2 regions of the Roseateles sp. GW821-FHT09G09 genome follow, and region 1 is predicted to be linked to the other one. Evidence: riboswitches for the same ligand, from Rfam matches in the RefSeq annotation. Region 1 holds a riboswitch; the other holds the start of a gene.

Evidence for each region. A riboswitch is a leader RNA that binds a small molecule or an ion and turns the genes downstream of it on or off. The one in region 1 is predicted to bind thiamine pyrophosphate.
Region 2: it holds a riboswitch for thiamine pyrophosphate, as region 1 does, so the genes downstream of both, AC07O8_RS06300 (TonB-dependent siderophore receptor) here and thiC (phosphomethylpyrimidine synthase ThiC) in region 1, are expected to answer to the same signal.

Annotation. Positions count from the first base shown of each region.
Region 1 is NZ_JBWKOG010000003.1:93,826-98,009, forward strand. Features, by position in the region: gene AC07O8_RS08970 (FAD-dependent oxidoreductase) at 1-277, opposite strand, end outside; gene thiC (phosphomethylpyrimidine synthase ThiC) at 283-2,223, opposite strand; TPP riboswitch at 2,374-2,510, opposite strand; gene AC07O8_RS08980 (energy transducer TonB) at 2,757-3,617, shown strand; gene AC07O8_RS08985 (hypothetical protein) at 3,773-4,184, shown strand, end outside.
Region 2 is NZ_JBWKOG010000002.1:328,213-332,396, reverse strand. Features, by position in the region: gene AC07O8_RS06325 (DUF3658 domain-containing protein) at 1-24, shown strand, start outside; gene AC07O8_RS06320 (HEAT repeat domain-containing protein) at 30-431, shown strand; gene AC07O8_RS06315 (hypothetical protein) at 548-799, opposite strand; gene AC07O8_RS06310 (DUF4148 domain-containing protein) at 1,004-1,333, opposite strand; gene AC07O8_RS06305 (hypothetical protein) at 1,592-1,843, opposite strand; TPP riboswitch at 2,058-2,166, shown strand; gene AC07O8_RS06300 (TonB-dependent siderophore receptor) at 2,247-4,184, shown strand, end outside.

The DNA.
Region 1 (4,184 bases):
TCACGTCCGATTTGCGTCGGGACAGCGCGGCGACGATGCCCGGCCACAAGGCGAGCGATCGCCAGCCCAGCGCGGCGATTGCCGCGCCGCCCTGTTCCTGCTCGGCGAGCGGACTCAGCATGCCCGCCGCGCTGAACGCCGCCGCGCCTTGTGCGTCGAACGCAGGCGCGGGACCGGGCGACGCGTCGAAGACCTCGACGCGATGCCCGCTCCGCGCGAGCGTCCACGCGAGCAGCCGCCCGGCGAGCCCCGCTCCGGCGATGGCGATCGCGGCCATCGCGCTCAGGCCTGACGGATCGGGATGTAGAGCTCGCCGCCGCCGGCGAGGAACTCGGCGCTCTTCTCCCGCATGCCCGCGGCGTCCGCCTCCATCTGCGCGCTGTACTCCCGCACGTCCTGCGTGATCTTCATCGAGCAGAACTTCGGGCCGCACATCGAGCAGAAGTGCGCCACCTTCGCGCTGTCCTTGGGCAGCGTCTCGTCGTGGAACTCGCGCGCGGTCTCCGGATCGAGCCCGAGGTTGAACTGGTCTTCCCAGCGGAATTCGAAGCGCGCCTTGGACAGCGCGTCGTCGCGCGCCCGCGCCGCCGGATGGCCCTTGGCGATGTCGGCCGCATGCGCCGCGATCTTGTAGGCCATCAGGCCCTGCTTGACGTCGTCCCGGTCGGGCAGGCCCAGATGCTCCTTGGGCGTCACGTAGCACAGCATCGCGCAGCCGAACCAGCCGATCATCGCGGCGCCGATGCCGCTGGTGATGTGGTCGTAGCCCGGCGCGATGTCCGTCGTCAACGGCCCCAGCGTGTAGAACGGCGCCTCGTCGCAGTGCTTGAGCTGCTCGGTCATGTTGGCCTGGATCATGTGCATCGGCACATGCCCCGGTCCTTCGATCATGGTCTGCACGTCGTGCTTCCACGCGATCTTCGTCAGCTCGCCCAGCGTGCGCAGCTCGGCGAACTGGGCCTCGTCGTTGGCGTCCGCCAGCGAACCCGGCCGCAGCCCGTCGCCCAGCGAGAAGCTGACGTCGTAGGCCTTCATGATTTCGCAGATCTCCTCGAAGTGCGTGTACAGGAAGTTCTCGCGGTGATGCGCGATGCACCACTTCGCCAGGATCGAGCCGCCGCGCGACACGATGCCGGTGCGGCGCTTGACCGTCATCGGCACGAAGGGCAGCCGCACGCCGGCGTGGATGGTGAAGTAGTCGACGCCCTGTTCGGCCTGCTCCACCAGCGTGTCGCGGAAGAGCGCCCAGCTCAAATCCTCGGCCACGCCGCCGACCTTCTCCAGCGCCTGGTAGATCGGCACGGTGCCGATGGGCACGGGGCTGTTGCGCAGGATCCAGTCCCGCGTCGTGTGGATGTTGCGGCCGGTGGACAGGTCCATCACCGTGTCCGCGCCCCAGCGCGTCGCCCACACCAGCTTCTCGACCTCCTCCTCGATGCCCGAGCTCACGGCGGAATTGCCGATGTTGGCGTTGACCTTCACCAGGAAGTTGCGGCCGATGGCCATCGGCTCGACTTCCGGATGGTTGATGTTGGCCGGGATGATGGCGCGGCCGCGGGCGATCTCGTCGCGGACGAACTCCGGCGTGATGATCCCGGGGATCTGCGCGCCCAGGCTCTGGCCGCGCAGGCGCTGCTCGCGCTCGGCGTCGGACAGGTACTCGTGCATCCAGGCGCGGCGGCCGTTCTCGCGGATCGCGACGTACTCCATCTCGGCGGTGACGATGCCGCGGCGCGCGTAGTGCATCTGCGTCACGTTGGCGCCGGACTTCGCGCGGCGCGGCGGGCGCGTCAGCGCGGCGCTCTGCGCGCGCAGCGCGTCCTGCTGCGCGGCCTCGCGCAGGCCGTCGTCGAAGAGCTGGATCGGCCGTCCGGTGTAGGACTCGGTGTCGCCGCGCGACTCGACCCACGCGGCACGCGTCGCCGGCAGGCCGCGGCGCACGTCGGTGGCGACCGCGGGGTCGGTGTACGGGCCGGAGGTGTCGTAGACCGCGAGGCGTTCGCCGTTGGTCAGCGCGATCTCTCGCAGCGGCACGCGCAGCTGCGGATGCAGCACGCCGGACTCATGCGTCTTGGTCGACGCGGGAAGCGGCGCGCGGCTGGCGGCGAGGCGCTCATGGAAGGCGGCGGCCGCCGGGGGCAGGTCTTGCCGCGGGGCAGGTGTCGAGGCAGGTGTCGAGGGAGGTGTCGAATCGGGCGTCGAGGCGGGCGTCAAGTCAGGCATCAGGGGTCTCCGGTTGGGCGCCGGAGGCTGGACTGACGAGGACGTTCGGACGTTCGGAACCGACCCCTTCCTGGGCAGGGCGCACGGGCGCGGTGCGGGACCGCTGGGCGTCGGTGCGGGCCTGGGGGGCTCGCGATTCGCCAAGGTGCGCCTGGAAGGGCGGGCTCTTCTTACGCCGGTACGAACCGGATCAAGTTCAGCGGGTCCACGGCTTCATCGCCATGTCTCAGCCCGTGCCGGCGATGCGCGAAATGCGTCGTCGACCCAGGGCTCCCCGGAGCAGGCGCGCAGTATAGGCCGCGCAACAGGCGGGGCGCGCAGGACGTGAATTCCTCGACGCAACCGCGATGTCAAGGACCATCGGCGGTACTGTTACATCCTGATTCCGGGGAAACACCGAGGGGCCGTCACCACGGTGACTTCTTACACTGCGGCGCTCATGCCGGGGCGCGAAGAAACCGATTTCAATAGCAGCAGACAAGACCGGCGTTGTCTCCAAAAGAGAGCAACCAGCGCAACGAGAGGGTGGAGTGATGAGCAGTCGTAGTCTCCTGAGCGTCCCGCGCCGCGGTCTGGCGGTGTGCCAGGTCTTGACCTTGTCCCTGGTCGCGATCGCCGCGCAGGCGCAGACCGCGCCGGCGGCGGCCACGTCCGCCGCGGCGGTCGATCCCAAGGCCGCGCCGATGAGCGATGTCGACCGCGCCAAGCGCGACGCCGACAAGGTGTTCCAGTGGATCAAGTTCCACGCCGAGAAGGGCGAGAAGAAGCCGGCGCACGAGGCCAAGGCCGAGGCGCCCAAGCCCGTCGCCAAGCCGGTGGTCGCGGCCGCGCCGGCGGCGCGTCGGCAGGAGCTCGATCCTGCCGCCGAGCGCGCGCTCGCCGCCCGCAATGCCGCGCAGGACGCGGCGCCCGTCGTCGCCACCGCGTCGCCCGCGCCGGCGTCCATCGGTCAGCCGGCCGCGACGTCGGGCGGACAGACCATCGCCCAGACCGCCAGCCAGACCGCCAGCCAGACCATCGCCCCGCCGACCTCGGTGCCGCAGCCGATGTCGGAGACCCCCTCGCCGCAGGTCGTGGCCATGGCCGCGCCGTCGACCGCCGCGCCCGCCGGCAAGGTTCCCGAACCCGAGCCCGATGACGAGCCCGCGCCGCTGAAGCTGCTGCACAAGGTCGACCCCGAGTACCCGCGCGCCCTGCTGGCACAACAGCGCGCCGGATCGGTGCTGGTGCAGTTCACCGTCCGTCCGGATGGCGGCGTCGATGCGCCGCAGGCGCTGCGCTCGCCGGACCGCAAGCTCAGCGCGGCCGCGATCAACGCGGTCAAGCAGTGGCGCTTCGGACCGATCCCGGCGGCGCGCCAGGTCAGCGTGGAGATCGGCTTCCAGGTCGATTGACAAAGACGGCGTCGAAGACGTGAACCGGGAGGTGGGCTGCCGCGCACACACCCTCCCTGTTCCTGCTACTTCGGGTGTTCGCCATGTATCCCTCCATCGCTTCGTCGTCCCCTTCCTCAGGGGCCGATTGGTCGTGCACGTCGACCGAACCGCCGATGTCCTTGATCGAGCCATCGTCGACGCCTCCACGACCGGTGGTCGATCAAGCCCGCCACCAGACCCGCTTCTTCCAGGAAGCGCTGCAGACGCCGGAGGCGTTCGCGCGCAGCGACGATTACCCCCTGGCGCGCAAGGAGCTGTTTTGCCTGTTCCAGCGGCTGAGGGCGCTGCTGCCCGAGTCCGGCCAGGACAGGGATGTCGCCGAGGGCATCCGGGATCACGCGCAGGCCTGGCTGGGCGATGCGCATCGATTCGACGCGACCCGGGCTCAGATGTTCGGTGTGGGCAAGCACATGATGATCAGTGTGTGCGATCAGCTGGCGCTCGACCGCTCTCCTGAGGCGCAGGCCGTGGCGTGCCAACACCTGCGCCGCGGGTTCTGCGGCAAGACCTTGGATGCCAACGCCG
Region 2 (4,184 bases), on a different contig from region 1:
AATGGCGTTGGCGTCAGCACGTGACGTCCGTGAAATCCATCGAGGCCCTGCTCCAGGAGGTTGAGAGCACGGATCCCGGCGTTCGACATGTGGCGGCGCTCGACCTGATGAACCGCGGCGACGCGCGAGCGGTCCCCGTCCTGTGGAGCGCCATCAATCGGCCAGAGAACCTCAACCATCGCGGCACACTGGTGTATGCGTTGTCTGCCTTCGATCAGTCGGAGCACCTGGAGTCGCTGGTGACCCTAGTCCTCACGGGGAACTTTGAAGTCTCCTGGCAGGCTTTCACAATTCTTGAGGACAGCACCCGCTCCCCTGAATCGCTGGCTCGCATATACGCGCAGCTGGCGCAACATCCCATCAAAAGCCTGACTCGAGAGCATCACGCCGAAGCACTTGAAGCCCTCCTGGAACTTCTCCAGGTCAAGTAGGCGGGCTGCGGCCTTCAGAAAGCACAACGCCCGGCTCAGGCCAGGCGTTTGGGGGGAGCGGTAGAGGCGTTGTCAGCCAGAGGCTCGCTCCATCGATACAGCGCAACCGTCAGGGCTTACTGGGCGGAAGCGATCTGGACCGCGTCGGCGGACGTGTCGCGGCGGCCGGTGATGTAGACGGTCGGCAGCTGTTCGCGCTTCACGGTGATGACGACCGGATCCAGCGTGACGATCGAGGCGCGCATCTCGCGCAGGCCTTCGGCGTGGGCGATGCCCAGGCCCAGCACCACGGCGGTCACGGCGCCGAAGAGGACGGCCTTGACGGTGGTTTCAGTGGCGGAAGCGATGTGGAAGCGGGTGGTGGTCATGTCGTTCTCCTGAGGCGGTTTGCTGTGTCGATGGAGTCAGTGTCGTCATCGACCCACCCGCTTGCGTGCCTCAGGAGACGAAGCTGCGCGGCGGCGGCGTGAACTGCATCTGCGGCGGACAAACGGAAAGTGCCTTTAAACGCTGCAATGGAGAACGCCGCCAGGACTTGCATCCGGGCGGCGCTGCGAGGGCGGGATCGGAGATCAGCGGGCCGACACGCCTTCGGTGGCGGCGCCCTTCCCTTCCTTGGCGGCGAAGCGCTGCACCAGGGCGGCGTACTTCGGCGACGACTTCAGTTCGGCGTAGCGGGCTTCGGCCTTGGCGCGCTGGGTGGCGTTCAGCGCGAAGTCTTCGGTGCGATCGACGGCGGCCAGACCAGACTCGCGATAGGTCTCCAGGTCAGCCAGCACTTCGGCGCGGCTCTTCTGGCCCTGCGTGATCGGGTCGAGGTGGCTGTAGCTCTGCGCGAAGGCCGGCACGGCGGCGGCGGACAGGGCGATCAGGGCGGAGGCGATCAGGGTCTTGGCGGTCATGATGGGTTCCTTTGAGAGAGCGTTGGATCGGTGTGTCAGGGGTCTTGGGCCGGCTTCGTTTGCCGATGACTGAAGGTTAGGCGCGGCCCCTGCTTGGATAAACGGCCCGCGTCGCAATGGGCCGTTGTGATCGCCGCAACAATCGCCCGAGCGCTGCACAAAGCAAGACGCCCGGCATCAGCCGGGCGTCTTGCATGGGAGCGAACCGAGGGCGTCAGTCCGTGGATCGCTCCATCGATACAGCGCGACCTGGGACGTTCACTCGGCCAAGGCGACTTGCGTGTCGACCGCGTCGGCGCTGCGACGGCCGGTGATGTAGACGGTCGGCAGCTGTTCGCGCTTCACGGTGATGACCACCGGATCCAGCGTGACGATCGAGGCGCGCATCTCGCGCTGCCCTTGTGCATGAGCGATCCCGAGGCCCAGAGCCAGCGCCGCGATGGCACCGAAGGCGACAGCCTTGACGGTGGTGTTGGTGGCGGAAGTGATGCTGAGGCGGGTGGCGTTCATGTCGATCTCCTGAAGGCGTTTGCTGTGTCGATGGAGTCAGTGTCGTCATCGACCCGACCACTTGCGAGCGCCAGGAGACGAAGCTGCGCCGCGGCGGCGTGAACTGCATTTGCGGCGGACAAGCGGGAACGGCCATCGGCGCGCGGCAGGCCTGGCCGGAGCCGCGGGCAATGATGCTCGACTAGAATCACCATCACTCGCCGGCCCGCCCGGCGAGTTTCGCTAGGGGTGCTGCGCCATCGATCCGTCGACGGCGCGGCTGAGAAAGTCCCTTTGAACCTGATTGAGGTAATCCTCGCGCAGGGAAGCATGCCTTCGACACGCCTCGTGTCCCGCACGCCGCCTTCTCATCGGCGTGTCCGGTTTGCCGACCTGCCATCGCATTTCTGGCTTCGGCACATCGATGGCAACTTCGTCCGCTCTGAATTCCTTCCCGCTGCATCGGCTCGCGATGGCGCTGATCGCCGCCGGCGTCTCGGTCCATGCCGCCGCGCAGTCGACGACGTCCGCCGCCGCGCCGGCAAATGCATCTACCAATGCTCCGGCCAACGCGCAGGCGACCTCCCCCGCCCTGCCCAGCGTCGTCGTCAAGGGCACGTCCGAAGCGCCCGTGATGGCTGGCGGTTTCGGCGACACGCCGGTCGCCAAGCTCCCGATCCAGGCGAGCATCGTCAGCGCCGAGCAGCTCACCGATCGCGGGCTGTCCAACCTCGCCGGGTTGACGCTGCTCGACGCGAGCGTGGGCGACTCGTACAACTCGGCCGGGTACGTCTCCTACCTGAAGATCCGCGGCTACGACCTCGACAACCGCTTCAACTACCGCCGCGATGGCCTGCCGATCAACGCCGAGACCGCGCTGTCGCTGGCCAACAAGAGCAGCGTCGAGGTCATCAAGGGCACGACCGGCATCCAGGCCGGCACCAGCGCACCGGGCGGCCTGGTCAACCTCGTCGTGAAGCGCCCGACGGTGGAGCTCACCAGCGTGCGCCTCGGCGTCAGCGAACGCGGCACGATCGAGTCCGCGATGGACTGGAGCCACCGCTTCGGCGACGGTCACGGCAACGACAAGGCCTTCGGCCTGCGCGTGAACATCGAGGCCGCCAAGCTGCGCCCCGAACTGCGCGATGCCGACGGCAACCGCTGGATGATGGCCGTCGCCGGCGACTGGCGCGTCACGCGCGACACGCTGGTCGAGGCAGAGGTCGAGATCAGCCGCCAGTCCCAGCCGAGCCAGCCGGGCTTCAGCCTGCTCGGCGACAAGCTGCCCGACGCAAAGGCCATCGATCCGCGCATCAACCTGAACAACCAGTCGTGGAGCCAGCCGGTGGTCTTCGAAGGCCGCACCGCCTCGCTGCGCGTGCAGCATCAGCTGAACGCCGACTGGAAGCTGCAGGCGCACGCGGCGATCCAGCGCCTGGTGAACGACGACCGCCTCGCCTATCCGTTCGGCTGCACCGCGGGCGACGGCACCTACTACCCGAGCACCTACTGCCCCGACGGCACCTTCGATCAATACGACTTCCGCAGCGACAACGAGCATCGCAACAGCGATGCGCTCGACCTGTCCGCGCAAGGCAAGCTGAACGTCCTCGGCATCGAGCATCAGGTGTCGACGGGCGTGCTGTTCTCGCGCTACAAGAGCCGGCTGCAGGGTCAGGCCTATAACTGGGCGGGCACCGGCAACATCGACGGCACGCTGCCGACGGTGGCCGACCCGACGCTGGGCTCGACCAACACGGACCGTACCGAGCGCAGCACCGAGTTCTACTTCCGCGACGCGATGCAGTTCAGCGCGCAATGGCAGGGCTGGCTGGGTGTGCGGCACACGCGGCTGGATCGTGAGTCGTTCAAGGTGAACGTGCCCACGGGCGGGAGCGACGAAGCGACGAGCTATCGCCAGTCGGTCACGACGCCGTGGCTGGGTGTGAGCTACGCGATCGACCCGCAACTGCTGGCGTATGCGAGCTGGGGCGAGGGCGTGGAGTCGGCCGTCGCGCCCAACCTGCCGATCTATGTGAATGCGGGCCGGCCGCTGGCGGCGATCCGCAGCAAGCAATGGGAGATCGGTCTGAAGTCGGGCAGCCGCACCGTGGACTGGTCGATCAACTACTTCGACATCAGCAAGCCGGCGACGAGCGATGTGCCGGTGGTGGTCGGCGGCGAGGACCTGCTCGAAAGCCGCATCGATGGCAAGCAGAACCACCGCGGCGTGGAAGCGCAGGCCGACCTGAAGTGGACGGGCGGCGGCCTGATGGCGAGCGCGATGAAACTGCGTGCCCGCCGCGACGACAGCGCGGACGCGGCGCTCAACGGTCTCAAGCCGACGAACGTGCCGGAGACG